DNA from 2 places in the Mesorhizobium sp. M1027 genome. Region 1 is predicted to be linked to the other one. Evidence: riboswitches for the same ligand, from Rfam matches in the RefSeq annotation. Region 1 holds a riboswitch; the other holds the start of a gene.
The links. Region 1 has a riboswitch for cobalamin ahead of NKH50_RS01060 (DUF1636 family protein). Riboswitches for the same ligand answer to the same signal wherever they lie in the genome.
Positions count from the first base shown of each region.

Region 2: linked by a shared signal. The riboswitch ahead of metE (5-methyltetrahydropteroyltriglutamate--homocysteine S-methyltransferase) and the one ahead of NKH50_RS01060 (DUF1636 family protein) in region 1 are both predicted to bind cobalamin.

Region 1 is NZ_JAMYMW010000001.1:225,344-240,955, forward strand. Features, by position in the region: gene NKH50_RS01050 (cobaltochelatase subunit CobN) at 1-3,167, opposite strand, end outside; gene cobW (cobalamin biosynthesis protein CobW) at 3,186-4,226, opposite strand; gene NKH50_RS01060 (DUF1636 family protein) at 4,223-4,657, opposite strand; cobalamin riboswitch at 4,696-4,899, opposite strand; gene NKH50_RS01065 (winged helix-turn-helix domain-containing protein) at 4,929-6,128, opposite strand; gene NKH50_RS01070 (NADH-quinone oxidoreductase subunit A) at 6,464-6,829, shown strand; gene NKH50_RS01075 (NuoB/complex I 20 kDa subunit family protein) at 6,820-7,401, shown strand; gene NKH50_RS01080 (NADH-quinone oxidoreductase subunit C) at 7,407-8,012, shown strand; gene NKH50_RS01085 (NADH-quinone oxidoreductase subunit D) at 8,022-9,212, shown strand; gene nuoE (NADH-quinone oxidoreductase subunit NuoE) at 9,213-10,274, shown strand; gene nuoF (NADH-quinone oxidoreductase subunit NuoF) at 10,286-11,590, shown strand; gene NKH50_RS01100 (helix-hairpin-helix domain-containing protein) at 11,670-12,365, shown strand; gene nuoG (NADH-quinone oxidoreductase subunit NuoG) at 12,440-14,521, shown strand; gene nuoH (NADH-quinone oxidoreductase subunit NuoH) at 14,524-15,567, shown strand; gene NKH50_RS01115 (hypothetical protein) at 15,567-15,612, shown strand, end outside.
Region 2 is NZ_JAMYMW010000016.1:54,622-70,233, forward strand. Features, by position in the region: gene metK (methionine adenosyltransferase) at 1-347, shown strand, start outside; gene NKH50_RS26270 (adenosine kinase) at 457-1,449, shown strand; gene NKH50_RS26275 (transposase) at 1,483-2,145, opposite strand; gene NKH50_RS26280 (MFS transporter) at 2,436-2,666, shown strand; gene NKH50_RS26285 (helix-turn-helix transcriptional regulator) at 2,751-3,584, shown strand; gene NKH50_RS26290 (hypothetical protein) at 3,902-4,156, opposite strand; cobalamin riboswitch at 4,712-4,912, shown strand; gene metE (5-methyltetrahydropteroyltriglutamate--homocysteine S-methyltransferase) at 5,008-7,353, shown strand; gene NKH50_RS26300 (FMN-binding negative transcriptional regulator) at 7,452-7,670, opposite strand; gene NKH50_RS26305 (dihydrodipicolinate synthase family protein) at 7,705-8,607, opposite strand; gene NKH50_RS26310 (trans-sulfuration enzyme family protein) at 8,660-9,892, opposite strand; gene pdxR (MocR-like pyridoxine biosynthesis transcription factor PdxR) at 9,975-11,471, shown strand; gene NKH50_RS26320 (hypothetical protein) at 11,468-11,812, opposite strand; gene NKH50_RS26325 (B3/B4 domain-containing protein) at 12,040-12,636, shown strand; gene NKH50_RS26330 (helix-turn-helix domain-containing protein) at 13,074-13,403, shown strand; gene NKH50_RS26335 (cytochrome-c peroxidase) at 13,681-14,736, opposite strand; gene NKH50_RS26340 (DUF982 domain-containing protein) at 15,535-15,612, opposite strand, start outside.

The DNA.
Region 1 (15,612 bases):
TCGTCGCCGGTATGAACCAGAAGGTCGGCCTCAGCGATGCGACCCTCAAACGCGCCAGGCGCCGAAATGCCTTCGCCCTCGGCGCCGCCATAGGCATGCGAAGTGGCGTCGAGATAGGCGCGGCCGATCTCTTCGCGCGCCGACCAGTCGCCGCTCGACAACATGTCCTCGACGCCGGCGCCGTAAGTGCCGGGCGAAGTGCCGAAAATGCGCGGGCTGATCTTGCCGTCGATGCGGGTCCTGGCCGCCAGCGGGTTTTCCGAATCGTGCTCGTCGCGGGTCGCCACGGCGTTGGCCGCGGCGTCGATCAGCGCGATCTGGGTCGGGAACATATCGCGGAACAGGCCCGATATGCGCCAGGTGACGTCGACGCGCGGGCGGCCGAGCGTTGCCGGCGGCAGCACCTCGATGCCGGTGATGCGGCCGGTGGCTGAATCCCATTGCGGCCGGCAGCCCATCAGCGCCAGGCCTTGCGCGATCTCCTCGCCGCCGGTGCGCAGCGAGGCCGACCCCCAGAGGTCGATGACCAGCGAGCGCGGCCAGTCGCCATGCGATTGCATGTAGTTGCGGACGACTTCTTCCGCTGCCGCCTTACCCAGATCATAGGCGGTCGGCGTCGGCATGGTGCGCGGGTCGGCGGTAAACAAATTGCGGCCGGTCGGCAGCACATCGCTCCGGCCACGCGCCGGCGCGCCAGCCGGACCGGCAGCGACGTGGCGGCCGTCGAGGGCGGCAAGCAGCGCGGTTTTTTCAGCTGCCGCACTTTGCCGCCGTACCGGATCAGCTTCGCCTTCCGGCGAGCGGCCGTAAATGTGCAGGCCGTCCTTGATGGCGAAATCCTTGAGATCGCAGAGCCAGGCGTCGATGCGGCGCAAAGCCTCGTCGGCTGCGTCGGTCCTGGCGACACCAGCCTCTGAGGCGAGGCCGGTCTTTTCCGCCGTTTCGACTATCAGCTTCGCCAGGCGGTCGCGGCGGCGGCGGTCGAGCCCGTCGGCCTGGGCATATTCGTCGACCAGTCGTTCGAGCCTGTGCTGGTTTTCGTCCAGCCCGGCGCCGGTCAGCGGCGGCGGCAGATGGCCAAGCGTGACGGCGGCAACGCGCCGCTTGGCCTGCGCTGCCTCGCCGGGGTTGGAGACGATGAACGGATAAATGACGGGCAGGGCGCCGGTGACGATTTCGGGAAAGCAGTTTTCGCTGAGCGCAACGGTCTTGCCGGGCAGCCATTCCAGCGTGCCGTGGGCGCCGACATGGACAATTGCATGGATGCCGAGCGACTGGTGCAGCCAGAGGCCAAAGGCGACCAGCGCATGGCGCGGCGGCAATGTCGGGTCGTGATAGTCGGCGCGGCGGTCGACCGAGCGCCCGCGATCGGGGGCGAGCGCCACGGTGATGTTGCCGAACGTGGCCGTGCGGAAGGCGAATTGTTTTTCGCTGACCAGCAGCGAAGGTTGGCGTTCTGTCGCGCCCCCCTCTGTCCTGCCGGACATCTCCCCCTCAAGGGGGGAGATTGCGCTGTTGTCTCTACTTTCGCCAATTACCGAGGGCCTTAAGGGAGAGCCGGTGGCGGAACTGCTAATCTCCCCCCTTGAGGGGGAGATGTCCGGCAGGACAGAGGGGGGTGCCTCGCACAAACCTGTCTCATCTTCTGGATTTCCCCATGCGGCTTCCACCGCAGCGATGGCCGACGGCGGCAATTCCGTCGAGAAGGTCAAATACTCCTTCAATGCCAGCCCATGGCCGCCCCGTTCCAGCAAATCCAACAACTCCCTTGGCGTTTGCGGAATCCTTTCAACGGCGTAGCCCTGTTCGCTCAGGTCGTGCAGCATTGCCAGCACGCTGGACGGCACGTCGAGGCCGACGGCGTAGCCGGTGCGACCGGGGGCGCTCGGATAGTCGGGGATCAGGATGGCGAGCTTGCGTTCCGCGCGCGGCGTCCGCCGCAGGCGCACGAATGCCTCGATACGGTTCGCCACTTGCGCGACGCGGTCGGGCTCTGGCCGGTTGGCGAAGGCGCGGAAGGCCAATGCGGGATCGGTTTCGCTTTCGCCCTTGAAGGAAATGGCGCCGGCCAGGATGCGGCCGTCGAGCTCGGGCAGGACGACATGCATGGCAAGGTCGGCGGGCGCCAGGCCGCGCTGATTGGTTTGCCAGATGTCGCGGCGGGTGGTTGCGACGATGACCTGGAACACCGGCACGCCGGCGCGGTCGAACAGGGTTTCAACGCCCGGCTCGGCCCCGGAGGCGAAAGCTGTGGCGGTGATGATGGCGGCAGGCTTCAGCGTTGCAAGCGCGGTTTCAACAAAGGCGAGTGAGGCCGGGTCCTTGAGGCTGGAGACGAAGATAGGCACGGGAGCCATGCCGCGCGCGCTCAGCGCTTCGAAAAGCGCGTCGATGGGCGCGACGTCGGCGGCGAGCAGCATCGAGCGGTAGAAGAGGATCGGCACGACTTCTCCCTCCCCCTCGAGGGGAGGGTGGCCCGAAGGGCCGGGGGTCGTTGCGGCAGTGCTCGACATTTTTTTCTGTCGGCGCGCTTCAAAGTGTTGGCGCGCTTCGGAGAGGACCCCACCGCCGGCCTTCGGCCGGACCCTCCCCTCGAGGGGGAGGGGGACGACCCCCAGCCCCGGCTCGTAAAATCCCGCCTTTGGCACACTAACAGGTTCGGCTATCGCCGCACCCGATCCAGCGAGACTTGCCAGCCTCTGCACCAGCGCCGTCATATTTGCCGGCCCGCCCTCGCGGAAATAGCCCAGCAGGGCGTCCAACTCCTCGCGCGACAGCGTCGAGCCTTCGATCAGTCGCAAATCCTCGTCGTGGCTCTCGCCCGGTAGGAGCGCCAGCTTGATACCGCGATTTCGCGCGATAACGGCGAGCTGGTCGCAGCCATAGCGCCACCACTCGTAGCCGCCGAGAATGCGGACCAGAATGACCTTGGCGTGGCGGGCGACGCTCTCGGTCCAGAGGTCGACGGACATCGGATGGCGCAGGTCGCGCAAGGCAGCGAGCCGCATCGAGGGCAGGCGGTCCGCATCCGCCTTCCACGCCGCCGCCAGCCCGGCCAGGTCGCTGTCGGTGAAGGACAGAGCCACGACATCCGCAGGCGTTTGCCTGAGATCGACAGGCTCGGCGAGATCGTCGAGCGAGGCGGATGTGGTGGTGAGGATGTGCATCGCGGCTCGTACCTGGGGTCAGCCGGCGAGGATACGCTCTATCGCCGGGCGGTTCAGCCCTTTCAGACCGATGACGACAAGGCGCGAGCGGCGATCGTCTTCAGCCGTCCAGGCGCGGTCGTAATAATGGTTGACGCGCGGGCCGACGGCCTGCAGCAGGAGCCGCATCGGCTTGCCGCCAACCTCGACGAAGCCCTTGACGCGCAACACGTTTTCCTCCGCCGCCGCCGTGGCGACGCGTTGTGCGAGCTCGTCCGGGTTGGACACGGACGCGATGTCGATGACGAATGAGTCAAAATCGTCATGCTCGTGGTCGAGCTCGTCGTCGTGATGGGTCTTGCGGTTCTCGATGTCGTTCTCGACGGCGAGGCCGAGGCCGAGCAGCACCGACGGATCGAGCTTTCCTTGCGAAGTCGGCACGATCTTCACCGCCCGCGCAACATGCTTGCCGATGACGGCATTGGCACGGGCCGAGCCGGCTGCGTCCATCAGGTCGCGCTTCGACAGGATGATCAGGTCGGCGCAAGCGAGCTGGTCCTCGAATACTTCCTCGACCGGATCGTCGTGTTCGAGCGTCTCGTCTTGCGCGCGCTGCGCCTGCAGGGCGTCCATGTCGTTGGCGACGCGGCCATCCGCCAGCGCCGGTCCGTCGACGACGGCGATGACGCCATCGACGGTCACCCGGCTCTTGACCGACGGCCACTGGAAGGCCTGGACCAGCGGCTTGGGCAGGGCCAGCCCGGATGTCTCGATCAGGATATGGTCGACCCTCGGCATCAGCGACAGGATCTGGTCGAGTGCCGGGACGAAATCGTCGGCGACAGTGCAGCAGATGCAGCCATTGGCCAGCTCGACAATGTTTTCCTCGGGGCAGGTGTCGATGCCGCAGCCCTTCAGGATCTCGCCGTCGATGCCGATGTCGCCGAACTCGTTGACGATGATGGCCAGCCGCTTGCCTTTGGCGTTTTCGAGCAAATGGCGGATCAATGTCGTCTTGCCGGCGCCGAGAAATCCGGTAACGACGGTGCAGGGGACGCGCGAAAGGGGGGCAGCGGTCATATCAAGTCCTTCAAAAGGTCGAGGGGAGGGATGCGGGCAACCAGACCGCGCTTCAGGCAATCGGGACGGCCGCGCCACGGAATGAGCCCATCCGTCGAGGTGGCGAACAGCTTTGCGCCGGTCACGAGATCGGCGCCGCTGGTCGCGGTCAGGTCGCCGAAGACGTAACTCCAGCAGCCGTCGCGCAGCATGGCGGCGCTGAGCCGGCGCTTGCAATTGCCGAGGCATTCGACGGTGCGGATTTTGATGTTTTCGCCGGAAGCGGCGCGGCGCGTGTCCTCGGCGAGCAGTTCGCCGGCGCGGGGATGAGCGTCCGAACAGGTCTCGTCACGGCAGGAAGAGCAGACGATGACGGTAACGCCGGCCGGGGAATCGTCAGGGCCGGACAATAAATCCGCTGTCTCAGCCGAAAAACTGCTGTCGCGTTCCAAATCAGGCTCCTTGCCCGGAAAACCCGCCAGGCGATCGGATTCTTATGTCCTAGACGGCAGGTCTCCTGGCTCGCGGGTCATCGCCTTGGTGCCGCCTTCCCGGGAATATCCCAGTGGTTTTCGGCCTTGGCTCGTCGCTTACAGTTGCGGGGACAGCCGCGGATTTGAAATCGAGATTTCGCACCGCATTCCCTCTTGGCCCCTGCCGTTGCGGGCAGGGGACCGTCTGGAACGGATTTAGGCTTGTGGAGGCAGTCGTGTCAACGCACGTCTATGACGCGGCGATATCTGCGAGCGGCCGGCCAAGGTCGCCGGCAGCCGTCACCTCGATGCGCTCAAGCCCGAGCCAGCCCTGCATCTGCTTCAATTCCTCGAAGAGTTCGGCAGCGGTTTGTGGCGGGGCGCCGGGCTCCGCATAGGCGGCATGGACGCGCAATACGCCGGCCGGACGGTCGGCCCTGAGGTCGACGCGCCCGACGATGCTGTCGCCGAGCAGGAACGGCAGCACATAATAGCCATACCGGCGCTTTTCGGCCGGCGTGTAGATCTCGATGCGGTAGTGGAAGTCGAACAATCGCTCGGTGCGCGACCGCTCGAAGACTACGGGATCGAACGGCGCAAGCAAGGCGCGCGCCTCGATCCTGCGCGGCAAACGGACGTTCTTGTGGAGATAGGCTGTTTTGCTCCAGCCGTCGACGCTCACCGGCAACAGCTCGCCAGCCTCGACCAGCTCCTCGATGCGGCCCTTAATATCGGCGGGCGAGAGGCGGAAATAGTCGCGCAGGTCGCCTGCCGTGGCGACGCCATGGGCGCGGGCGGAGATGCGCAGCAATTCGCGGTGGGCGTCCTCGGGGCAGGGAACCGGTAGAGCGAGTATCGCGGGCGGCAGTACGCGCTCCGGCAGATCGTAGAACCGTTCGAAGCCGCGGCGATGCGCGGTGGTGATGCGGCCGGCCCAGAACAGCCATTCGAAGGCGTGCTTGGCATGGCTCCAGCCCCACCAGCCGCCCGAACCCTTCTGGCCTTCGAAAGCCGACGCCGCGATCGGGCCTCGTTCGGCGACCTCGCGATAGATGTCTTCGATATAGGCGGCGTGCTCGCGGCCCCATTTGGCCAGTCCGCTGTACATTTCCTCGCCGCGCTCGGCCCGCTGCATGCGCCAGCGCATCAGCGGATAGGTCTCGACCGGCAGGAAGGAGGCTTCGTGCGCCCAATATTCAAAGACCATGCGCTTGCGCGTTATGGCGGCGTCGTCGAGCAGCGCCAGCTTGTAGGGGCCAAGCCGCGAATAGAGCGGCATGTAGTGGGCGCGCACCACGGCGCTGACGGAATCGATCTGCAGCAGGCCGGTACGGGCAAGCACGCGGGCCAGATGCCGGCGGTCGGGCGTACCGGCGGGGCGGGGGTCATTGAATCCCTGTGCCGCCAGCGCGATGCGGCGGGCCATGCGAAGTGAGATTTTTTCCTTCATCAAGGCGGTATCCTGATGATGCCGGACAGAGCAGAGAATCTGTGATTCCGCGCCATGCTAGCAGGGTTTTGGCGTCATCCATGTCAGGAGAGAAAAGTGGAGTGAAAAGTGAAAGAAATCAAACAGGAGCGGATCTGACCAGTTTTCCCGGATATGCCGCCCAGTACCGCGATTTGAACAAGGTTTGACTTGCTTCGCCGAAAGCGCTGCGCTAACCCTCGCCGCGTTGCAGCATAGAGCCCCCTTAAAACGGTTCAGTGGTTAAACTGTCACGCTTCCGCAAGTGGGTCCGGTGCTGTAATCAGAGTGGATTGGCCGCCAACGGAAACTGCAGCATGAACGCACTTTTAGGTTCGTACCTGCCCATCGTCCTGTTCATCGGCGTGGCGCTGGTGGTCGGGCTGGCGCTGCTTGCCGCACCCTTCCTGGTGGCCTACCGCAACCCCGATCCGGAAAAGCTTTCGGCCTATGAATGCGGCTTCAACTCGTTCGACGATGCGCGCATGAAGTTCGACATCCGCTTCTACCTGGTGTCGATCCTGTTCATCATCTTCGATCTGGAGGTAGCCTTCCTGTTTCCTTGGGCGGTGTCGTTCAGCCAGATCGGCATGCTCGGTTTTTGGTCGATGATGGTGTTTTTGGCGGTGCTGACCATCGGCTTTGCCTATGAATGGAAAAAAGGAGCGCTGGAATGGGATTGAACGACAGTTCCGGCACGCTCGTCGCGCCGAAGCCCAAGGGCCTCATCGACCCCAACACCGGCAGGCCGGTGGGGGAGGATGATCCGTTCTTCCTGGAGATCAACAACGAGCTCGCCGACAAGGGCTTTCTCGTCACCTCGACCGAGGCGCTGATCACCTGGGCGCGCAGCGGCTCGCTGATGTTCATGACCTTCGGTCTCGCCTGCTGCGCGGTCGAGATGATCCATACCTCGATGCCGCGCTATGACTCCGAGAGGTTCGGTGTCGCGCCGCGCGCGTCTCCGCGTCAGTCCGACATCATGATCGTTGCCGGCACGCTGACCAACAAGATGGCGCCGGCGCTGCGCAAGGTCTACGATCAGATGCCGGAGCCGCGCTACGTCATCTCGATGGGCTCCTGCGCCAATGGCGGCGGCTATTATCATTATTCCTATTCGGTGGTGCGCGGCTGCGACCGCATCGTGCCGGTCGACATCTACGTGCCCGGCTGCCCGCCGAGCGCCGAAGCGCTGCTCTACGGCATCCTTCTCCTGCAGAAGAAGATCCGCCGCACCGGCACGATCGAACGGTGAGCGGCATGACCCAGGCGTTGAATGACCTCTCGACCTATCTCGGCGAGAAGCTGACCGGCCGGATCGGCGAGGTGGTGTTTGCCTATGGCGAACTCACCATCTCGGTCGAACCGCGCGACCTGATCGAGGTGGTGACCTTCCTGCGCGACGACCCGAAATGCCAGTTCATCTCGATCATCGATGTCTGCGGCGCCGATTATCCGTCGCGGGCAAAGCGCTTCGACGTCGTCTATCATTTGCTGTCGCCGATGCAGAATATCCGCATCCGCATCAAGGTCCAGGCCGACGAAGAGACGCTGGTGCCGTCAATCACGGGCATATATCCCGGCGCCGACTGGTTCGAACGCGAAACCTACGATCTCTATGGCGTGCTGTTTTCGGGTCATCCCGATCTGCGGCGGATTCTGACCGACTACGGCTTCGAAGGCCATCCGCTGCGCAAGGACTTTCCGCTGACCGGCTTCGTCGAGGTGCGCTACGACGACGAAGCCAAGCGCGTCATCTACGAGCCGGTGGAGCTCAAGCAGGAATTCCGCAATTTCGATTTTCTCAGCCCTTGGGAGGGGACGGATTACGTTCTTCCAGGCGACGAAAAAGCCAAGACGAATTGAGACGCCTCCATGGCTGAAACCTCCGTCCGCAACTTCAATATCAATTTCGGCCCGCAGCATCCGGCTGCGCACGGCGTTTTGCGCCTCGTGCTGGAGCTCGACGGCGAGGTCGTCGACCGGGTCGATCCGCATATCGGACTGTTGCATCGCGGCACGGAAAAGCTGATCGAGCACAAGACTTATCTGCAGGCGGTGCCTTATCTCGACCGGCTCGACTATTGCGCGCCGATGAACCAGGAGCATGCCTTTGCGCTCGCAGCCGAGCGGCTGCTCGGCATCGAGGTGCCGAAGCGCGGGCAGCTTATTCGAGTTCTCTACTCTGAGATCGGCCGCATCATGTCGCACATCCTCAATGTGACGACGCAGGCGATGGATGTCGGCGCGCTGACGCCGCCGCTGTGGGGCTTCGTCGAGCGCGAAAAGCTGATGGTGTTCTATGAGCGTGCCAGTGGCTCGCGCATGCATGCGGCCTATTTCCGGCCGGGCGGTGTGCATCAGGACCTGCCGAAGAAGCTGATCGAGGACATCGGCAAGTGGATCGACCCGTTCCTGAAGTCGATCGACGACCTTGACGCGCTTTTGACCGGCAATCGCATCTTCAAGCAGCGAAATGTCGACATTGCCACCGTCTCCCTGGCGGACGCCTGGGCCTGGGGTTTTTCAGGCGTCATGGTGCGCGGCTCGGGTGCGCCGTGGGACCTGCGCAAATCGCAACCCTACGAATGCTATGCCGAGCTGGATTTCGACATTCCGGTCGGCAAGAACGGCGACTGTTTCGACCGTTATCTGGTGCGCATGGAAGAGATGCGGCAGTCGGCGAAAATCATGCGCCAGTGCGTCGACCTGTTGCTCGGCAAGGAGGGCGGCGGGCCGGTGTCGAACCTCGACGGCAAGGTGGTGCCGCCGAAGCGCGCGGCGATGAAGCGCTCGATGGAAGCGCTGATCCATCACTTCAAGCTCTACACCGAAGGCTACCGCGTTCCGGCCGGCGAGGTCTATGCCGCGGTCGAGGCTCCGAAGGGCGAGTTCGGCGTCTATCTCGTCTCCGACGGCACCAACAAGCCCTACCGCTGCAAGCTGCGCGCGCCGGGCTTTGCGCATCTGCAAGCCATGGACTTTTTGTGCCGCGGCCACATGTTGGCCGACGTCACCGCCGTTCTCGGCTCCCTCGACATCGTGTTTGGTGAGGTCGATCGCTAAATGTCAGTCCGCCGTCTCGCAGAAGCCAGCCTCCAGCCAGCCTCCTTCGCCTTCAACCGGGCGAATGCGGCAGCGGCGAAGCAGTGGATCAAGAAATATCCGAAGGGGCGCGAGCAATCCGCGATCATTCCCTTGCTGATGCTGGCGCAGGAGCAGGAAGGCTGGGTGACCAAGGCGGCGATCGAGGCGATCTCCGACATGCTCGGCATGCCCTATATTCGCGGGCTGGAAGTCGCTACCTTCTACACGCAATACCAGCTCAATCCGGTCGGCACCCGGGCGCATATCCAGGTCTGCGGCACCACGCCCTGCATGCTGCGCGGCTCGGAAGCGCTGATGGATGTGTGTCGTTCGAAGATCCATCACGACCAGTTCCATACCAACGACAAAGGCACGCTGTCGTGGGAGGAGGTCGAGTGCCTCGGCGCCTGCGTCAACGCGCCGATGGTGATGATATTCAAGGACACCTATGAGGATTTGACGCCGGAGCGGCTTGCCGAGATCATCGACCTTTATGACGCAGGCAAGGGCGCCGCGGTGAAACCGGGACCGCAAAACGGCCGCATCACCTCCGAGCCGGCCAGTGGCCTGACGACCCTTAAGAGTGAAAAGGCGATCCTCAAGGCGACCCGCGACCGGGAAACCAGGGCTGCGACCAAGGCCGCCAAGGAAGCGGCGCCGGCAGCTGACGCCGCAGCGCCGGTTCCGCCTGCTGCCGCGCCTGCACCGGCACCAGTTGCGCCCTCGAATGCCAGCAAGCCGAAGACCGATGCGGTCGAGACCAGCCCCGCGCTGAAATCGCCGTCGGCGACAAAAGTCGCGCCCGCGGCGGAGAAGGCGGCGAGCGTTGCAGCGCCTCTGCATTCGGCCGCCAATGCCAACAAGGCCGAGCCGCAGGTCGAGGACGTCTCGAAACAGCGCAAAGGCTCCAAGAACAAGGCCGAGCCGGCGTCTGCTTTCAAAGCGCCGGAGGCCAAGGTTAAACCGGCGAAGGCTGCCGCCGAAGCGGCCAAGCCGTCGCCCGGAAACGGGAGCCGGCCGACCGGCAAGAAGCCGGTCTGAAGGAACGAGCAATGCTTCAGGACAGAGACCGCATCTTCAACAACATCTACGGCCGCTTCGACAAGTCGCTGGCCGGCGCCATGGCGCGCGGCGCCTGGGACAACACGCCCGGCATCATCGCCAAGGGGCGCGAGTGGATCGTCAACGAGATGAAGGCATCGGGCCTGCGCGGCCGCGGCGGCGCCGGCTTCCCGACCGGGCTGAAATGGTCGTTCATGCCCAAGCAAAGCGACGGTCGGCCGAGCTATCTCGTCGTCAATGCCGACGAGTCCGAACCCGGCACCTGCAAGGACCGCGATATATTGCGCCACGATCCGCATACGCTGGTCGAGGGCTGCCTGATCGCCGGCTTCGCCATGGGCGCGGTCGCCGCCTACATCTATGTGCGCGGTGAGTTCATCCGCGAGCGCGAGGCGCTGCAACGCGCCATCGATGAGGCCTATGCGGCCAAGCTGATCGGCAAGAACAATACCTCCGGCTACGATTTCGACATCTACATGCACCATGGCGCCGGCGCCTATATCTGTGGCGAGGAAACGGCGCTGCTCGAAAGCCTCGAAGGCAAGAAAGGCCAGCCGCGGCTGAAGCCACCGTTTCCGGCCAATGTCGGCCTCTATGGCTGCCCGACGACGGTCAACAATGTCGAGTCCATCGCCGTGGCGCCAACCATTCTGCGCCGCGGTGCGGCCTGGTTCTCGTCCTTCGGCCGGCCCAACAATGCCGGCACCAAGCTGTTCTGCATCTCCGGCCACGTCAACAATCCGTGCACCGTTGAAGAGGCGATGTCGATCCCGTTCCGCGAACTGATCGAGACGCATTGCGGCGGTATCCGCGGCGGCTGGGACAATCTGCTGGCGGTCATTCCGGGCGGCGCCTCGGTGCCGTTGGTGCCGGCCGAGCAGATCATCGACGCGCCGATGGATTTCGATGCGCTGCGTGACCTGAAATCGGGCCTAGGCACCGCGGCTGTCATCGTCATGGACAAATCGACCGATGTCGTGAAGGCGATCGCGCGGCTTTCCTACTTTTACAAGCATGAGAGCTGCGGCCAGTGCACGCCCTGCCGAGAGGGCACGGGCTGGATGTGGCGGGTGATGGAACGGCTGGTGCGCGGCGAGGCGCAGAAGCGCGAGATCGACATGCTGCTCGACGTGACCAAGCAGGTCGAGGGCCACACGATCTGCGCTCTGGGCGATGCGGCGGCATGGCCGATCCAGGGCCTGATGCGGCATTTCCGCGGCGAGGTGGAGCGGCGCATCGACGAGTTTTCGCGCAACGCACACCGCGCCGAACCGGTGCTGGCGGCGGCGGAATAGAAGAATTCAAAAAATGCGGGCGAATGCCCGAAACGAGGAAACGAGCGCGGGGCAGACGGAAACGACCAGGAGACCACCTATGTCGCTGTTTTCGATACCCGACGATTTGACGCCCGATGGGGACCCGTTCTTGAAGATGAACCAGGACCTGACCAGGACAATGCCGAAGGAGATGGCCAGCGCCGTCAATCTCCTGGCGCATCCTGTCGCCGGCGCGGCGGCGATGACGGCACTCGGCATCGGGCTTGCCAACCACGCCTTTGGCGTCTGGATGGGCGTGCTTTCAGGCGTGGCCGAGACCTCGCAGCGGCTTTGGCAGCCGGTCACCGAGGATTTCGAGGCCCGGACCGAACGCGTTTCCGCGACCGGCAAAAGCTCCTCGACCAAGGCGCGCGCAGCCACCAAAATCCTGATTGCGGAGGCGCAGTCCTTCGCTAATGACGTGACCGACATTGCAACAAGCTCTGCGGCGCGGAGCGTGGCGAATGCCAGCACCGTTGCAGCGGACGCGTCGGCCGGACTGATGCCGGAGGATTTCAAGCAGCCCAAGCCGATGGACCGGCCAGCCGTGCCCGTCGACCTCAAGGCGATATCGGGCATCGGACCGAAACTGGAAAAGGTGCTTAATGGCCTTGGCATCTGGACATACGACCAGATTGCCGCGTGGACGCCACAAGAGATCGCCTGGGTCGAAGATTACCTGTCGTTGAAGGGCCGTATCGGCCGTGACGGCTGGATCGGTCAGGCGGCCGCATTGGCCGAGGCCAAAAATTGAATTCAATACCGTGCGCGGCGTCGGCTGCGCCCGGAAGGAAAGATTGCGGAACGTCCGCAGGGGTTTGAGGCGAAATGGCAAAGCTCAAGGTCGACGGGAAAGAGATCACTGTACCCGACCACTACACGCTGCTGCAGGCGGCCGAGGACGCAGGTGCTGAAGTGCCGCGCTTCTGCTTCCATGAGCGGCTGTCGATCGCCGGCAATTGCCGCATGTGCCTGATCGAGGTGAAGGGCGGCCCGCCCAAGCCGCAGGCGTCCTGCGCCATGGGCGTGCGCGACCTGCGCCCCGGTCCAAATGGCGAGCCGCCGGAAATCTTCACCAACACGCCGATGGTCAAGAAGGCCCGCGAAGGCGTGATGGAATTCCTGCTGATCAACCATCCGCTGGACTGCCCGATCTGCGATCAGGGCGGCGAGTGCGATCTGCAGGACCAGGCGATGGCGTTCGGCGTCGATTCCTCGCGCTACCACGAGAACAAGCGGGCGGTCGAAGACAAGTATATCGGGCCGCTGGTCAAGACGATCATGAACCGCTGCATCCATTGCACGCGCTGCGTCCGCTTTACCACCGAGATTGCCGGCATATCGGAGCTTGGTCTGATCGGCCGCGGCGAGGATGCCGAGATCACCACCTATCTCGAAAGCGCGATGACTTCGGAACTGCAGGGCAATGTCATCGACCTTTGCCCCGTCGGCGCGCTGACCTCCAAACCCTACGCCTTCCAGGCACGCCCTTGGGAACTGACCAAGACAGAGTCGATCGACGTGATGGACGCCGTCGGCTCGGCCATCCGCGTCGATAGCCGGGGCCGCGAAGTGATGCGCATCCTGCCGCGTACCAACGAGGCGGTGAACGAGGAGTGGATTTCCGACAAGACCCGCTTTATCTGGGACGGCCTGCGCACGCAGCGCCTCGACCGGCCCTATGTGCGCAAGGACGGCAGACTGGCCCCCGCAAGCTGGGCGGAGGCTTTTGCCGCGATCAAGGAAGCGGTGTCGAATGCCGCACCCGAAAAGATCGGCGCCATTGCCGGCGATCTCGCAGCCGTCGAGGAGATCTACGCGCTGAAGCTTCTGATGGCTTCGCTCGGCTCGAGGAACACCGACTGCCGCCAGGACGGTGCCGCACTCGATCCGTCGCTCGGCCGGGCGAGCTATGTCTTCAACCCGACCATCGAAGGCATCGAACAGGTCGATGCAGTGCTGATCATCGGCGCCAATCCGCGCTTCGAGGCATCCCTGCTCAACGCCCGCATCCGCAAGCGCTGGCGGGCCGGCAATCTGCCGGTCGGCGTCATCGGCGATATCGGCGATACGCGCTATGATTACGAGCAGCTCGGCGCCGGGCCGGAATCGCTGAAGGATCTGGCCGACGGCAACGGCAAGTTCTTCCAGCTGCTGAAGAAGGCGACGCATCCGCTGATCATCGTCGGACAGGGTGCGCTGGCGCTTCCGGACGGGACGGCCGTGCTCGGCCAGGCGGCGAAGCTCGCCGTCGCCGTCAACGCCGCTAGGGCCGACTGGAACGGCTTTGCCGTGCTGCACACCGCCGCGGCACGCGTCGGCGGCCTCGATGTCGGCTTCGTGCCGGGCGAGGGCGGCAGGAATGTCGCCGGCATGCTGGGCGAGACCGACGTGCTGTTCCTGCTCGGCGCCGACGAGATCGACATGGCAAAGATCGGCGGCGCTTTCGTCGTCTATATCGGCACGCATGGCGACAAGGGCGCGCATCGCGCCAACGTCATCCTGCCGGGTGCCGCCTATACCGAGAAGTCGGGCACCTTCGTCAACACCGAGGGCCGCGTGCAGCAGACCAACCGGGCCGGCTTCGCGCCCGGCGAAGCGCGCGAGGACTGGGCGATTCTTCGGGCCCTGTCGGATGTGCTCGGCAAGAAGCTGCCGTTCGATTCGCTGCAGCAATTGCGCGCAAAGCTCTATGCGCAATACCCGCATCTTGCCCGCATCGACCATGTCGCGGCCGGCGACCCGGCCGACATCGCCAGGGTGGCCAAGCTCGGCGGTCGGCTGAACAAGGGCACCTTCACCTCGCCGGTCAAGGATTTCTACCTGACCAATCCGATCGCGCGGGCTTCCGCGGTGATGGCCGAGTGCTCGGCTTTGGCGAAAAACGGCTTCAGGCAGGCGGCGGAGTAGACATGGACACCTTCTTCTCCTTCTACGTGCTGCCGGCGCTGCTGATCCTTTTGAAGTCGGTCGTGCTGATCGTCGTTCTGTTGATCTTCGTCGCCTATGTGCTTTACGCCGACCGCAAGATCTGGGCGGCGGTGCAATTGCGTCGCGGCCCGAACGTCGTCGGCCCGTGGGGTACGCTGCAGGCCTTCGCCGATCTGCTGAAATTCGTGTTCAAGGAGCCGGTGATCCCGTCCGGCGCCAACAAGGGCGTTTTCCTGCTGGCGCCCTTGGTGTCGGCGGTGCTGGCGATCTCTGCATGGGCGGTGATACCGGTCAATGAAGGCTGGGCGATCGCCAACGTCAATGTCGGCATCCTCTATGTCTTCGCCATCTCCTCGCTCGAGGTCTATGGCGTGATCATGGGCGGCTGGGCGTCGAACTCAAAATACCCGTTCCTTGGCGCGCTGCGCTCGGCGGCGCAGATGGTGTCCTACGAAGTCTCGATCGGTTTCGTCATCGTCACCGTGCTGCTTTGCGTCGGCTCGCTCAACCTGTCCGACATCGTCTTGTCGCAGCAGGACGGGCTGGGCACGCGGCTCGGCCTGCCCAACACCTTCCTCGACTGGCATTGGCTGTCGCTGTTCCCGATGTTCATCGTCTTCTTCATCTCGGCGTTGGCCGAGACCAACCGGCCGCCCTTCGACCTTGTGGAAGCCGAATCGGAACTCGTCGCCGGCCATATGGTCGAATATTCCTCGACGCCGTTCCTGCTGTTCTTCCTCGGCGAATATGTCGCCGTCGTCCTGATGTGCGCGCTGGCCACCATCCTGTTCCTTGGCGGCTGGCTGCCGCCCTTCAATTTCGCGCCGTTCACCTGGGTGCCGGGGCTGATCTGGTTCGTGCTCAAGGTCTGCCTGGTGTTCTTCATGTTCTCGATGGTGAAGGCGTTCGTGCCGCGCTATCGCTACGACCAGCTGATGCGGCTCGGCTGGAAGGTCTTCCTGCCGATCTCGCTGTTCATGGTGGTCGCCACCGCCGCTTTCCTAAAGATCACGGGGTTTGCCTGATGGGCAGTCTGATCGTTGGTTTTCTAGGCGCAGCTGTCGGCGTGC
Region 2 (15,612 bases), on a different contig from region 1:
CGGCTGCCTACGCGGCCCGGTATGTCGCGAAGAATATCGTCGCTAGCGGACTTGCGGACGTCTGCGAGCTGCAGCTTGCTTACGCAATCGGCGTGGCCAGTCCGGTTTCTGTCATGGTCAACACGTTCGGGACAGCGAGGGTTGAGGAAAGAAGGATCGAGCGCCTCATTCTTGAGTTATTCGATCTCAGACCGAAGGGCATTATCAAGATGCTTGATCTCTTACGCCCTATATACCGCAACACCGCGACCTATGGCCATTTCGGCCGTGAAGAGCCTGATTTCACCTGGGAGAAGACAGACAGGGCCGAGGAATTGCGGCGCGAGGCAGGACTCGCCGCCCCGTGAGGGCGGGCGCCGAACGGATTGGCAAGCGGAAAGCCCATTCCCACTGGCCAGACCCGCGCCCGGCCGGCATCGCAGAAAGCCGGTGGCTCGTTGGCGGAGACATGAATTGATGCCGGACTATGACGTGCTTTGTATCGGAAATGCCATCGTCGACATCATCGCCCAGTGCGACGAGGCGTTCCTGGAGACCAACGGCATCATCAAGGGCGCGATGAATTTGATCGACACGCGGCGCGCCGAACTGCTCTACAGCCGCATGGGCCCGGCCATCGAAGCCTCGGGCGGCAGCGCCGGCAACACGGCGGCGGGCGTTGCCTCCTTCGGCGGCCGCGCCGCTTTCTTCGGCAAGGTCTCGAACGACGCGCTCGGCGAAATCTACGCGCACGACATCCATGCCCAGGGCGTCGCCTTCGACACCAGGCCGCTCAACGGCGAACCGCCGACGGCGCGCTCGATGATCTTCGTCACGCCGGACGGCGAGCGCTCGATGAACACCTATCTCGGCGCTTGCATCGAGCTCGGCCCGGAGGACGTCGAGGCCGACAAGGCGTCGGGCGCGGCGGTCACCTATTTCGAGGGCTATCTGTGGGACCCGCCGCGCGCCAAGGAAGCGATCCGGCAGACCGCGAAGCTCGCCCACGCCGCCGGGCGCGAAGTGTCGATGACCTTGTCGGACTCGTTCTGCGTCGACCGCTACCGCGACGAGTTCCTCGACCTGATGCGCTCAGGCACCGTTGACATCGTCTTTGCCAACAGCCACGAGATCAAGTCGCTCTACCAGACCGCGTGCTTCGACGAGGCGCTGGCCCAGATCCGCAAGGATTGCAAGATCGCCGCCGTCACCCGCTCGGAAAAGGGCTCGGTGATCGTGCGCGGCGACGAGACCGTCACCATCGAGGCCACCAGGATCCGCGAGCTGGTCGACACGACAGGCGCCGGCGACCTCTACGCCGCCGGCTTCCTCTACGGCTACACGCAAGGCCGCGGCCTGAAGCAGTGCGGCGACCTCGGCTCGCTGGCCGCCGGGCTGGTCATCCAGCAGATCGGCCCAAGGCCAAGGCAGAATTTGCGCCACGAGGCCGAGCAGGCGGGGTTGCTGTAGCGCGGCGAGCCAAGAACCAGCTGCCCACCCTCCTTAATCCAGCCCAAGCCTTTTCTTCAGTTCCGCATTCTCCTTGCGGAGACGATCGGCAAGCAGGCTCTTTAGCCGCTTGTTTTCTTCCTCGAGCGCGACGAGATCCTTCAGCCCGTCACTGTCCGCCGCAGGCGCCGCCGCCTTCTTCCAAAGATAATATGTCTGTTCCGAGATGCCGGCTTGCTTCACCGCGCTCTTGAGAGTAGCGCCGCCGCCGATCGAGGTCTCGATCTGCGCCAGCTTTTGGGCACGATCCTTCGCGGAGTAGCTCTTTCGGCCTGTTCGCGCTGACGGCGGTGCTTCAGTGGTCGCGGATATCGGCTTGGCGCCGGCGCTCGCCTCAGCTCCTGGCTTCCTCGACCGCCGCGCTCTCGTCTTCGGTTTTGGCGTTCCCGCTTTGTCTGCCGGTTCGCTATGAACTACTGCTGACTCGGTTTCCAGGGGATTGGCCATGAAATGTTCCACTCGCGGTTTGTCCAAAGGTTCAGCATCAGGGGCCACGACAGTAGAGTCAACAAGCTGACGATTTAACGGCTCGACTTCCTTTGTTGTCTCGGCCATCGCCGCGGCGATGTCGAAATTGCCCCAGATGGAACGTGCGGCTTTTTGATAATTGCGCTTTTGTTTGACTTCCACGGTGAATGGTCGCGTCTGCCGCCTCATAGTTCCTTCCTGAATAGAAGAATGAAGTCGCCGCTCGAATTTTTGGCGCTTCCTGCTTAGCGCGGAGCACTATCGTATAGCCGCTCAACGGGCAAGTGATGCCGGTCTTCGATGGCTGACCCATCTGGGGGGATTTGAGCGGCTTCGCGCGTCCTGCGCATGCCTGTAAGGCCGCCAAGTTTTCTGGGTTAGCAGGCGCGCCACTGTGGCAGCTTGGCTTGTACGGCGAGGCCATGGTTGAGTGAGGCGAAACAAATCCAGCCCCGCGGTCGATCCCGAAGCTTCCCACAATGGCGAAGAGAACATCTTCACTCGTTCCTTTTGAGCACAAGACCTTCCGTTCGCTATGGTCGTCTGCACTCATTTCGAACCTTGGCACCCTAGTGGAAGGTGCGGCGGCAGCTTGGCTGATGACGAGCATCGCAGCAGTAATTTTTGATCGCCCCATTCGTGCTGTGTACCAGCCCTGTGTCTTGCGCAAGTGGTCACGAACGGCTGCCGGAGCCTCGAAGACGCCCTAAAAACACATGCTGCGATTTTTGAACACGCTTGACGTGTTAGATTAATTCATCCACAATGCGTGTGTTGAACACGCGAGGTGAGTTATGAACATGAAAGAGCTTAGGGTTCGACTGGGCATGACTCAAAAAGATTTGGCAGAGCAGATGGCAACGACGCAACAGACTGTGGCCCGTTGGGAAACAGGCAAAACGCAGTTGAACGTCGAGCAGATCAAGGACCTTTGTCTCACGTTGAAATGCACGGTCGAGGAGCTGCTGGGCTGGAAGATTGATGTCGAGGAGTGGCGCACGAGCCCGTTTGCAATTGCCGATGCCGAAACGCGATACGGCACGCTCAGAATCAAGACGACTGTTGGCAGCCGCCAATATCCTATCGATGAAAAGGCGCGTGAATCGATTTTACGTCAGTTGAAGGAACTTCATAATCTGCGTAGAAATAACACAAGCAGGCCATGGCTGTATTGTTGGAGCCTTGACAACAAAATACTCTTGATAAATCCGCAATATGTCCGCACCATTGAGCTTATCGGTGACGATGTAGAGGAGATGCCAGAGTATTATCATCCAGAAATCTATCGGGCTTTGGATGACTGGGATAAGGGTGAGGTTTCAGGAAAGCTGAAGAAAGAATGCGATGCCATCATCGCAGAGATGGGTGATCAGGAAGCCGCGCGCATGGCCTCCTATGTTCGCGTCACATATGACGACGGAGAAGATGAGTGGAACTTCTTGGATGAAGAAACCGCTACGACTTTCTTCGGATTGGAAGCTGCGACCTTTGACGTTCCCCAGTGTAGTTTCGCCGAAGTGGAGGAAGAAGGTTACTACCGAGCGCGATATGCCAACCTTGATCGCGTCGCGGTGATGGAGGTTCCAAGCGACCGTTATCACAGATTGACCGCGCCCGAGGAAGCTTAGAACCATCCACGAAGGGCGCATGTTACATCTCGACCTTGCGTGGTGCGTTTTCAGTACGAGATGACGTTAAGCGTAGGTAATGGCAGGTAAGAGTGCTCGACCAGAAGCTCAACTGCCTCCTCAATATCGCTGCCGATGTGCCGCAGGACACGTCCACGGGAGCGTGGATAGGCGTGAAGTTCCTGCACTCCACGGTCCGCTCTCCCATCGCCGGTGTGTGCCCGACGCCATCTTGTGGACGAGCTTGGCCGCCTGCACCCGGTTGTATTCCGGCTTGCGGTCCGCCTGGGCGGTCGGCCGCGATGGCTATCTCCATGTCAATCGGCGCCGAACTTTGACTGCCCGCTGCTTTTGATGAATTTGGCGAGGTCCCGCGCATAATCACTCTTGGTCTTCTCCTTGAGGCCCTGTGTCGCGAACTTGTGGTCCAGCAGGGCAAACAGGTCCAAGTCCCCTTCCGCCTGTGGCGCTGGCTTGCCCTCACCGCCCTCGGCTTCCCAATTGGGGACCGCTTCTGCGCGCTGCACCGTGGCGATTGTCCGCCCAAGACGCATCACAAGATCGAACGCCAAACCGTGCGCGTGCACGACGATTTGCCGCTCAGGCCTCATTTGGACAGGACTTGAGCTGGCCCGGTGGTTTGAGCCGGGTTACCTTGAGCCGGTGGGCTGCGAACAAGCAGTTCGAGACATTGGCCTCGATCACTTCGCAACACGCCGCTGCGCCTGGCCTCGGTGTGCTCCCCCCGAAATCGTTGTGTCATATCACCGAGGGCATCACGGCCAACAGCTTCCACATGGGCAACAGCCTCGCCATTGAGCCGAATATGGTCGCGAGCAGATCACCAACGAAGCGGTCGGAACCTCGGAGCCGAAGTTCGACGCCGAGGTGGTTCGCATGATGCGCTAAGCAGCACCACGGCGCTTGCCGGTATGTTTGCTGCCGGCAGCCGACGAACTCCTATCCTCCTGGACAAGGGCGCCGTGCGTCATTGCTTTGATTTACCGGCCGCTCAAGGCTTCCACAGTTTTCGCTTTCGAGGCGACCTTTGGAACATGCCAACGGAAATTTAACATAACGACATAAACATTTCTTTATGCGGCGTTGACAAAGAAGCGAACTGCTGTAATTGTCTCCCGCGTCGTGGTTCTCCGTACGGCGCTGCCGCAGCGGAGCTAAGAGGGAAGCCGGTGCGATGCCGGCGCTGCCCCCGCAACTGTTAGCGGCGAGCCAACCCCACTCATGTCACTGAGGCGAATAGCCTTGGGAAGACGGGTAGAGGCTATGACCCCGCGAGCCAGGAGACCTGCCACGGCGAATTACGTCCACGGGCGGGGTGTCTCGGTGGCCGCTGCAGCCTGGCGTTCGTGCCGGCCTGCTAGCGCCTTCCTTGTCACCGACGCCCCAACCATCGGGGTCTGGCATGACTGTCTCTCAGCAAATTCCTGTAGCAACGCTCGGCGTGCCCCGTTTCGGTCGTCGGCGAGAACTGAAATTCGCGCTTGAAAGCTACTGGTCCGGAAAATCGTCCGCTGCCGACCTTCTCACGACCGCGAAGGCGCTCCGTGCCGCTAGCTGGGAGGAGCAGCACGATCGCGGCGTGTCGAAAATCCCGTCGAACGACTTCTCGCTCTACGACCATGTGCTCGACACCGCAGCCATGGTCGGCGCCGTTCCATCCCGTTACGGCTGGAATAGCGGCGAGGTTCCACTTGACATCTACTTCGCAATGGCGCGGGGCAACCAAGGTCAGACGGAGGATTGTCGACACGCTGGTCACCAGCAGGCGGCTCATCGGTCTGATGTAACCGCGATGGAAATGACCAAGTGGTTTGACACCAACTATCACTACATTGTGCCGGAACTCAACGATGATCAGACGTTCGCCCTCTCGTCGACGAAACCGGTCGATTACTTCATCGAGGCTAAAGCTCTCGGCGTTCACACACGCCCAGTCATCCTTGGACCGATCACCTTCCTCAAGCTGGCGAAATCGCCTGCCGAAGGATTCGATCCCATCGCGCTCCTGCCGCGGCTGCTGCCCGTCTACGAGCAACTCCTGCAGAGGCTGAAGCTGTCTGGAGCCGACTGGGTGCAGATCGATGAGCCAGCGCTTGTCCTCGATCTGAACCCGAACGAACGAGCTGCGTTCGAATTCGCCTATGGCCAGCTGTCGAAAGCCGCGCCCGAGCTGAAGATCATGCTGGCTACCTATTTCGGGCCGCTGGGAGACAATCTCGAAACCGCGGTTTCTCTGCCCCTGGCCGGGCTGCATATTGATCTCGTGCGCGCTCCCGAGCAGCTGGAAACGGTGGGTCGGCTCGCACCGAAGGATCTGGTGCTCTCGCTTGGCTTGATCGATGGCCGCAACGTCTGGCGTGCGAACCTGCCCGCCATTCTCGACCGCATCAAACCGATCGTCGCCGGCTGGCCCTTGGACCGCGTCGAGATCGCGCCTTCTTGCTCGATGCTGCATGTGCCGATCGACCTGCGCATGGAGACGGAACTCGACGCGGACATCAGGTCGTGGCTCGCCTTCGCGGCCCAGAAGACCGACGAGTTGGTGTTGCTTGCCCGGGCCCTGTCCCAAGGCAGGGATGCGGTGGCAGGCGCGTTGAAAGCGTCTGCCGAGGCTGCCGCCACTCGCGTGACATCCACGAAGATCCATGACCCGCTGGTTGAGGGGCGGATCGCCAGCATTGACGACAGCATGAAGCGACGAGAGAGCGCTTTTGCCGAGCGCTCCAGAGTCCAGGCCGGCACGCTCGGGCTGCCGCCGTTCCCGACGACGACCATCGGGTCCTTCCCGCAGACGCCGCAGGTACGCAGGGCGCGGGCCGCTCATGCGAAGGACCAGCTGAGCTATGTCGACTACGAGACCTTCCTGAAGAAGGAGATCGAGGCTGCAATTCGCTGGCAGGAAGAGATCGGGCTGGACGTGCTGGTGCACGGTGAGTTCGAACGAAACGACATGGTACAGCATTTCGGCGAGCAGCTGTCCGGCTTCGCCTTCACCCAGCATGCCTGGGTGCAGAGCTATGGGTCGCGTTACGTGCGCCCCCCCATCATCTTCGGCGACGTATCGAGGCCCAATCCGATGACGCTGCGCTGGTGGCAGTTCGCCCAGTCGCTTACGGAAAACCCTGTGAAGGGAATGCTCACAGGCCCAGTGACCATTCTCAACTGGTCATTTGTTCGCGACGACGTACCCCGCTCCGAAGCATGCCGCCAGATCGCGCTCGCCATCCGCGACGAAGTGACGGATCTCGAATGGTCCGGCGCAAGGATGATCCAGATCGATGAGGCCGCGTTTCGCGAAGGATTGCCACTGCGCCAGTCTGATTGGAACGACTATCTCGACTGGGCTGTCGAATGCTTCCGGATCGCTTCAACGGGTGTAAAGGACGCGACTCAAATCCATACCCACATGTGCTATTCGGAGTTCAACGAGATCATCGACGCGATCGCTGAAATGGATGCGGATGTCATTTCGATTGAGACGTCGCGCTCGAAAATGGAACTGCTGGACGCCTTCACGAGCTCCAAATATCCGAATGAAATCGGGCCCGGAGTCTACGACATTCACTCACCACGGGTCCCGGAAGTCGGCGAGATTTCGGATCTCGTCATGCTTGCCCGCGAGCGACTGTCCGATGCCCAACTGTGGGTAAACCCGGACTGTGGCCTCAAAACCCGCAAGTGGGAGGAGGTCCGCCCTGCCCTCATGAACATGGTTGCTGCAGCACGCGCGCTCCGGGAGAAAGTGTAGGCCGGAAGGTTTCCTGGTTGCTCACCATGTGGTGAGTTAGCGGCTGCCGCATGTGGGCCGTGAATGTGCCAAAACGCGATCACATCCTTTGAAATAAGTCACTCGAGCGAGAAAGTGCACTTTCCTTCGGCACGTGTACTAATCGCGCAGGAATAAAGGGAACCGTTTTCTCCCTGTGACGTGTCGAGTTCGAAGGGGATGTGATTGGCGTCGAGACCGCTCCGGCCATGGGTTATCAGCATGCCAAGTGCGCTGTTCTCGATCAGTTCGTAAAGGACTTCTCGGCTCGGTTCATCGAAATGCGCGGGTACATACATGACAGGTTCCTTCACTGGCCGCCGGGTTCGCTGTTCACCGGTTGACATCCGATGGCAAGCCTTCCAACGCGGCGGCGATCTGGCGCTTCGCTGCTGAGGGCAGAGGCAGGATGGGACGCGGGGGGTCGGCACGGCAAATGTCGAGCAATTCGGCAAGTGCATAGACGACGCGAAGGCTCGAGAACTCCTTGAAGAGGCTCCAGAGCGGCGCAAGCGCGGCATCGATCCGTCGCGCTTCGGCCGCATCGCCCTGCTGCGCCGCTGTGACGATCTTTGTGCAGACCTCGGGCAGGATGCCCGCGAGGACGCTGTACCATGTGTCAGCGCCAGCGATCATGGCCTCTGCAGCGTTCCAGTCGCCGCTGTAGCCGATCGAGAACCCTTCCGGCACAGTGCGCCTCTGGTCGGCCAGATGGCTCTTGATCGCATCGCCCTTGTCTGTCGGATTCTTGATAGCGACGATCCCCCGCACGTTTGCCAGGCGGCTGACGAGTGCTGGGGTGAAACGGAAATGCGTCGTTCCTGGATTGTCGTAGATGACGATCGGAAGGCCACTTTCGCGCGCCACCGTGGAGAAATGTTCGAACACCTCGTCATCAGTGAGCGGGGTGTAAGAGGCGGCGGCAAGCAACCCCGCGGCAGCCCCAAGGGCCTTAGCGTCCTGCGCGAGCCTCACTGCTTCGTCGGTGCGCAGCGCGCCCACACCCACCACGACCGGCATTTGTCCCCCGGTTTCGTCCAAGGTCTCGGCGAGCGCCCGTCGCCGTTCCTCGCGCGTCAGATACATGTATGTGCCGGTGCTGCCGAGAAGACCGATGGAATCGACCTGAGCGGCGCAAAGCCTGGCAATCAGCTTGCGCAGAGCAACGGTATCGACGCGGCCGTCCCGATCGGTCGGCGTGATGGGAAACGCGGAAAGGCCGCTCAGGAATGCCATGGCAAGGCTCCGGGTTTGTACGCGAGCGCAGGACTGGCCGGACCACAGGTCATCACAGGGCGTCCAGAGCCCGCCGCAGGTCGGCGATTAGGTCATCGGCGTCTTCAAGACCCACCGAGAGACGCATGAGGTCCTCGCCGACTCCATCGGCCAGATGCGCATCCTTGCGGATCGGCTGACGAGCACGGGTCAGGCTTGCCGGATGATAGATGAGGCTGTCGGCATCACCGAGGCTGACAGCCCGGGTGATCAGGTTGAGCCGGTCCATCATCCGCCGCGCGCCCTCGAACCCAGCGTGGAGGCCAAAGGCCAACATGCCCGACCCTTGGGACATCTGCTTTCGCGCCGTCACCTGATCAGGGTGCGAGTCGAGGAAGGGATAACTCACCCATGCCACCGCCGGGTGCGCCTCGAGCGCCTGAGCCACCGCAAGGGCCGTGGCGCTGTGGCGTTCCATGCGCAGCGTGAGCGTCTTCAGACCGCGCAGGATCAGGAAGGCTGACATGGGCGAGAGCGCTGCGCCGGTGATGTAGCGCAGGCCCGTTTCGTGCAGCGTGCGGAGCGTTTGCGCGTCGCCGAGAATCGCCCCGCCAAGGGCATCGCCGTGCCCATTGATGTATTTGGTCAGGGAGTGGAGCACGAGGTCGGCCCCATGTTCGAGCGGCCGCTGGAGCGCGGGCGAGGCGAAGGTGCTGTCGACTGCAACCTTTACACCGCGCGCGTGGGCGCGCTCGGCAATGGCAGCGATGTCGAGGATGCGGCTCAGCGGATTCACCGGCGTCTCGAAGAAAACAAGCCGGGTCCGCTCGGTGATCGCGGCATCGAGATTGTGAGGATCGGACAGGTCGACCGCGACGACCTTGATGCCGAAGCGGGGGACCGCCTGTTCGACCATGGCAAGCGTGTTCGCATAAAGCGTCTTGTGGACGATGAGTTCATCGCCTTGGGACAGGAGCGACAAGATCAGTGTGCCGAAAGCCGCCATCCCCGAGGCAACGATCAAACCTGCCTCGGCTCCTTCCAGATTGGCGAGCCGTTGCTCGAGGATCTCCGTCGTCGGATTGTATTCGCGCGCATAGAGCCTTCCGCCAAGGGTGGCGGCGGCCTCGTTCGCTGCCACGCTTTCGAATCCATAGGTCGAGGTCAAGAAGACTGGCGGCTGAACGGCATTGGAAAAGCGGGCCGGATCGTAGCCATGATGGATCGCCCGAGTGGCGAATCCGGGACCGGTGTCGTTGGGCGACCGCGTGAGAGCATCGGTTTCGGATTGATAGGAACGGGTCATTCGGCCTCTAGATCTTTCTTGGGTTTCCGAAAGATTGACGGCAAACTGGCCAATGTGAAATATCCAGTTAGCAATGAATGAAATGGTCCAGTCTTCAAGTGCCGGTTCTGCAGGTCGCTCGCACGCGATGGGTGCACGCCAGATCTACGAGGCTCTTCGCGAGCAAATCCTCGGCGGCGTCTATGAAACCGGCAGTCAGCTGCCGTCCTCCCGCGGCCTGGCAAATGACCTTGGGGTTTCGCGAACGACGGTGACGGTCGCCTATGACCAACTGACCGCGGAAGGTTTCATCGAAGTCCGTCAAGGCGCACGACCTCGCGTTGTGTCTTCGTTGATCGGCCCTGAGACAAGCCGCATTTCCGCGAAACGGGTCGGCCAGGTTCTTCTGTCCGCCTATGGGGGACGACTGCGCGTTACGCCGCCCTGGCCGGATTATCTGCCGACTGGACTGAAGGTCGATTTCCGCTATGGCGACCTGGCGCCGTCAGACTTCCCCGCATTGGTCTGGAAACGTGCGATGAACGAGGCGATGGGGCAGCGCCCGTTGCGTCTTGCCTATGACGATCCTCGCGGCTGGCGTGGGCTGCGCCAGGCGCTCCAGGGCTATCTCTGGCGCGCCCGAACTCTGAGCTGCGAGCTCGAGCAGATCATCATCGTCAACGGTTCGCAGCAGGGCCTAGATCTGTGCGCTCGCCTGCTTCTCGATCCCGCCGACCGCTTCGTCATCGAGGACCCGTGCTATAGGATGGCGCGTCAGGTCTTTGCCAGTACGGGTGCCTCGCCCGTCCCGGTCACCGTCGACGAGGACGGGATGAAGACGGAGTTGCTGGCGGGGATCGGGGCACGACTGGCCTATGTCACGCCATCGCATCAGTTTCCGCTGGGCGGCGTCATGCCGATCGCGCGCCGCCATCAGCTTCTGGAATGGGCGCGGCACAACAACGCCTATGTGATCGAGGACGACTACGACAGCGAATATCGCTACGACATCAATCCGGTCCCTCCGCTGCACAGTCTTGAGGACCACGGGGCTGTCATCTACCTCGGCACGATCTCCAAAACGCTCTCGCCGATGCTGCGTATCGGCTACCTCGTCGTCCCGACGGAATTGCAGGAGGTCTTCGCTACCGCCAAACAATTCGCGGACCGACATTCGCCGGTCGCTGAACAGGAGGCTCTGGCCTCTTTGATCGAGAGTGGCGGCTACGAAAGCCATGTGCGGCGTGTGCGCAGGCTGAACGGCGAGCGTCGGGAGGCGTTGTTGGGCGCCTTGCGGCGCAGCTTCGGAGATCGCATCGCTGTCCAGGGAGCAGAGGCCGGTCTGCACGTCGTCGTTTGGTTCGACGAACTGCCGCGATCGCGGGAAACGACCCTGGTCGAAGCCGCCCGAGGCGCGGGCCTGGGGCTGCACCTGATCTCGCCCCTCTACGAGCGGCAATCGGACGAAGGCCACATCGATCGCGTGGGGCTTGTCATGGGCTATGCCGCCTTGAGCATTCGGCAAATCGAGAAGGGCGTTGAGATCCTGCGAGCGGTTGTCAAGCAGGTGCAAGACGCGTTGCCGGGACACGGTGGCTAAAACGGCGGGGACGTGGCGTGCTGGCGAGGAAACCGACCCTTGGGCTGAACCGCATTTCGTTGCAAAGTCAACTGGACTGGGAAAACGCTATGCAACTGGTGCTGTTGATCAGGCCAGTTTGGCGGCAGATTTTCGTGCGAGACGAATTTCCGAGAGCGATGCATAACCGGCAAGGAAAGCTGCTTCACATCCATATCGCGCCCGCTGCCTTTTATGAAATGGAGGATCTGGCGGAGGCGTAGCTTGTTGCCGGCCGAGGCGGGCTCGAGCACCCGCAAGAGATAATCGACGATCTCTACCAGGCCTTGTCCACGGCCGAATGATGGAATTATCCAGCGCATGGTGCGGCATGCACCATGCCGATGCCAGAAGATCTGGACGCTCGACAAGCACCTTTCTTCAAACATTTCCCGAACGACCCGCAGCGCAAAGCCTCCCCATGAGAAAAGAGCATCCCATGTCTTTCACGCCATAGATTGCCCCCGAGATCAAGGCCCGCTACCCGGATTTTCATCTGATCAGCATTGTGGTGCGGAACGCTGAAATCGACGTGCCGGATGCACAGGCGTTGAACGACACGATTGCGGCGGCGGAACAGGCGGCGCTTCGCGATGACGCCCAAAGGGACGCGCATCTTGCGGCGTGGGCCGTTGCCTACGAGGCTTTCGGCACAAAGGCCAATCGAACGCCGTGCTCGGCCGCCGCGCTTCTCAAGCGGGTGCGGAAAGATGGCTCTCTCCCGCGGATATCCCCACTGGTTGATGCCTACAATGCCGTCAGCGTGCTGTATGGCGTTCCGATTGGCGGGGAAGATCTCGATCTTTACCAGGGGGTCCCGAGACTTCTAGTTGCGAAGGGAGCGGAGCCATTCGACACGATCGAGCAAGGTGAAATGGTCACCGAGCATCCCGAACCGGGCGAAGTCATCTGGTGCGATGATGCCGGTGTCACGTGCCGCCGCTGGAACTGGCGGCAGGGGCGGCGCACCATGGTCACGGCCGATACCCGCGCCATGTGGCTCGTGCTGGAAGCCCTCGGCCCAATGTCAGCTAAACAGATGACGGGCACCGGAGAGCATTTGATGGGACTTATCCAAGCGTTGTGCCCGGGTGCGCGAATCGAAACCGCGCGGATCGACGAGTCCACTACATCTCGTGTCCCTTAGGGCATGGCCCACCTTTCGGAGAAACACCCCACTCAGCCCTGTCCGGATCTGGCGCTCCTTGCTCGCTCCGCTGGCCTACACAGTTGATTGCGAACGACCCAGAACGGCTCTCGAAAACGAGCGTCGAACGAAATCAGATCACTGCTTGTTCTCCCTTAGCGTTGTTTGGCGTACTTTTATCGCGATGCTCCAGTGGGGATGGTCCAAATTGCGCAAGCTCGGTCGAGTGATCGCGGAGAAGCTTAATGTCGACTAAATCGAAATTCATGGAGCGGTTCGGACAACGGGTGCGAACCCGGGACGTCGTCCCGGTGTCGTCAGGCTCTCCCGTCCGACTGAGCCTCAGTTTTCTTCACGGCGCGAATACTCCTGAGGCCGCCCGGATTCTCGTTAAGAGACAGCTGCCGCTCAGGACGGCCCACGCGATACTCACGGACATGGTCGATCACGGCAAGGCGTTCGTGACGGTTCCTTGCGTCGACGACCTATTGGCACTGAAGAATGAACTGTCGTCCGCAGGCGTGATCGCGAAGGTTCATGCGCCGCGGCCGACAAGTGTTCGCGAAGTCCGGGATCGCACGAAGCTGTCCCAGGAGGCGTTCTCCGTGAGGTATGGCCTCGATCTGGCAACGCTTCGAAACTGGGAGCAAGGTCGCTCGAAACCGGATGCAGCGGCGAATACTCTCCTTTGGACCATCGCCCGGAATCCGGAAGCAGTCGAAGAATCGCTGGACATGGAGGACGGAGTGGCTGCCCCTTCGCCCTAAGGGGGCCGATCACTTCGGCGCGCGGCAATTCGGCCGCCAGCGCGATGGCCGGCCGCCGCGCGGTATCGACAGCGCGCGAGCCTCATGCGTCAGACGCCTTCCTTGGCATGTCGCACGCCAGATCCCAAACATGATTCCATCGCAACGAGCTGGTGACGGAAGCAGTGTCTGCACTTTGGAAACGAGCCATTTGCGTTCTCATGGACGTCGCGACTCGTCTCGTCCAGTAAAAGTCGCAATCATTGCCAATTGCGATGTTCCGCAGTCAGCTGGCCGTTTATTTTCCTAAGATCTGCGTTGTAGGCCGGGGTGTTGTCGCCGTTTCGGCGGGTAAGATGGGATAGGCGACCTCGGGTGCCTTTCCGGTCAGCGAGTTGAGGAAGGCAACAAGCAGGTCGACTTCTTCGTCCGCCAGTACCACGCCAAGCTGGGTGGTTCCCATGATGGCAACGGCCTGTTTCAGATCCCAAACCTTGCCCGAATGAAAGTATGGCGCGGTGAGTGCAACGTTGCGCAGCGGCGCCACGCGGAAAACATAGGAATCGTCGGCTGCATTGGTGACCGCAAATCGGCCCTTGTCTTTTTCCGGCAGGACCTCGGCGCTGGGCTGTTCCACGAGGCCGAATGGGTAATAGGCTTGCCCACCAACGTTGATACCGCCATGGCAGGACGAGCAGCCTTTGTCCATGAAAAGCGCCAGGCCCTGTTTCTGTTCGGAAGTCATGGCGGCGTCATCGCCATTCAGGAAACTGTCGAAGGGGGCCGGCGTGACCAGTGTCGCCTCGAAGGCTTCGATTGCCTTGGCGAGGTTGTCGAAGGTGACCCGATCGGCTTCAGCCGGAAAAGCTGCATCGAACCACTCGACATATTGCGGCATGGACTTGAGCGTGGTGATGACTTGGCCCGGTGTATTGGCCATTTCGATCCCGGCTTGGACCGGTCCCTTCGCCTGAGCCTTCAGGTCTTCGGCACGACCATCCCAGAACTGGGCGATGTTGAAGACAGCGTTCAGTACAGTCGGCGCGTTGCGCTGTCCCTTCTGCCAACCATGGCCGATCGAGGTTTCGTGATTGTCGTCGCCGCCGGTGGCCAGGTTGTGGCACGAGTTGCACGACAAGACGCCTGACGCAGAGACGCGTGGATCGAAGAACAGTGCCTTGCCGAGAGCGATCTTTTCCGGGGTGATCGGGTTGTTGGCGACTGCCGGCGTGGTGGGTGGCAAAGCCTTGAAAGTGGCCATTGCCGTTTCTCTGAGGTCTGCGGGGATCGAATCCGCAGCAAAGGCGGTGGCCGTCAGCAAGGGGACAGCCATCGTACTGAATAGGATTTTCATAAATGATCTCGCTGCGTCGTGCACGCAGCCACTCTGGGATATGCGGCTCATGAACGCCCTGCGCTAGATCAGTTGCGGGAGAGGACCGGGGGTCTGACACCTGTTTTTGCGGCAGAGCTTGGACCGTCCCGGAATTGAACGCTCTTCTCGATTGGATTTTGGGAGGCGGAGGATCGCTGCTCGGCGAGCGGCGGCGCCGGAGCCGTGCTCCGGTTCTCTCTGCGCCTTCAACTATGAAGAAATCGGGGCCACCGTGTCGGATTCGGTTTGGGGCCGGTTATCTGTTCCGCAGCAGGTCCTGCTCGACTTCCGCCTGCCTTCGCCAGATCGACCTTGGCCCAAATCGATCCGCGATAGTGTCTTGTAGCACCTTTGCGGGACGATCTTATTTCGACTGTAGAGGGCCGTTTGGGGTGAGCAGAATTAACACTTTCAGAGGCGCCCGAGTAGCTGTTTTAATTGGCTTGTAGGCCTCCATAGCGCGAATATTGGCAGACGACGGAGCACAATTTTGGCTTCGTTTATCATCTTGCTTCGATGGGACAACTGCTTTGCAATCATTACACGGTAATTTACCATCATGAATTTGAGAACCAAGTCCCACGCAGTGATTTTCACACCGGAGGCGTTGCAATCCTATCGCGAGAAGCTGATTTACAAATACAACAAGATGATTAACATCGCCATAGCGCCGCAAAATATTGTTTGTTCGCTACACTACGCTCCAGATGCCGGCGAAATCTCGACACAATAACCTCGTCGGCGTACCCGCTCCAGCCTCACACACGACTGCGGCGCCTATACTTGCGCTTTTCCACTGCCCGACATGCAGGCAGCGAGCCATTGCATCGCCGAGGTTGCATCTTCCAATATGGC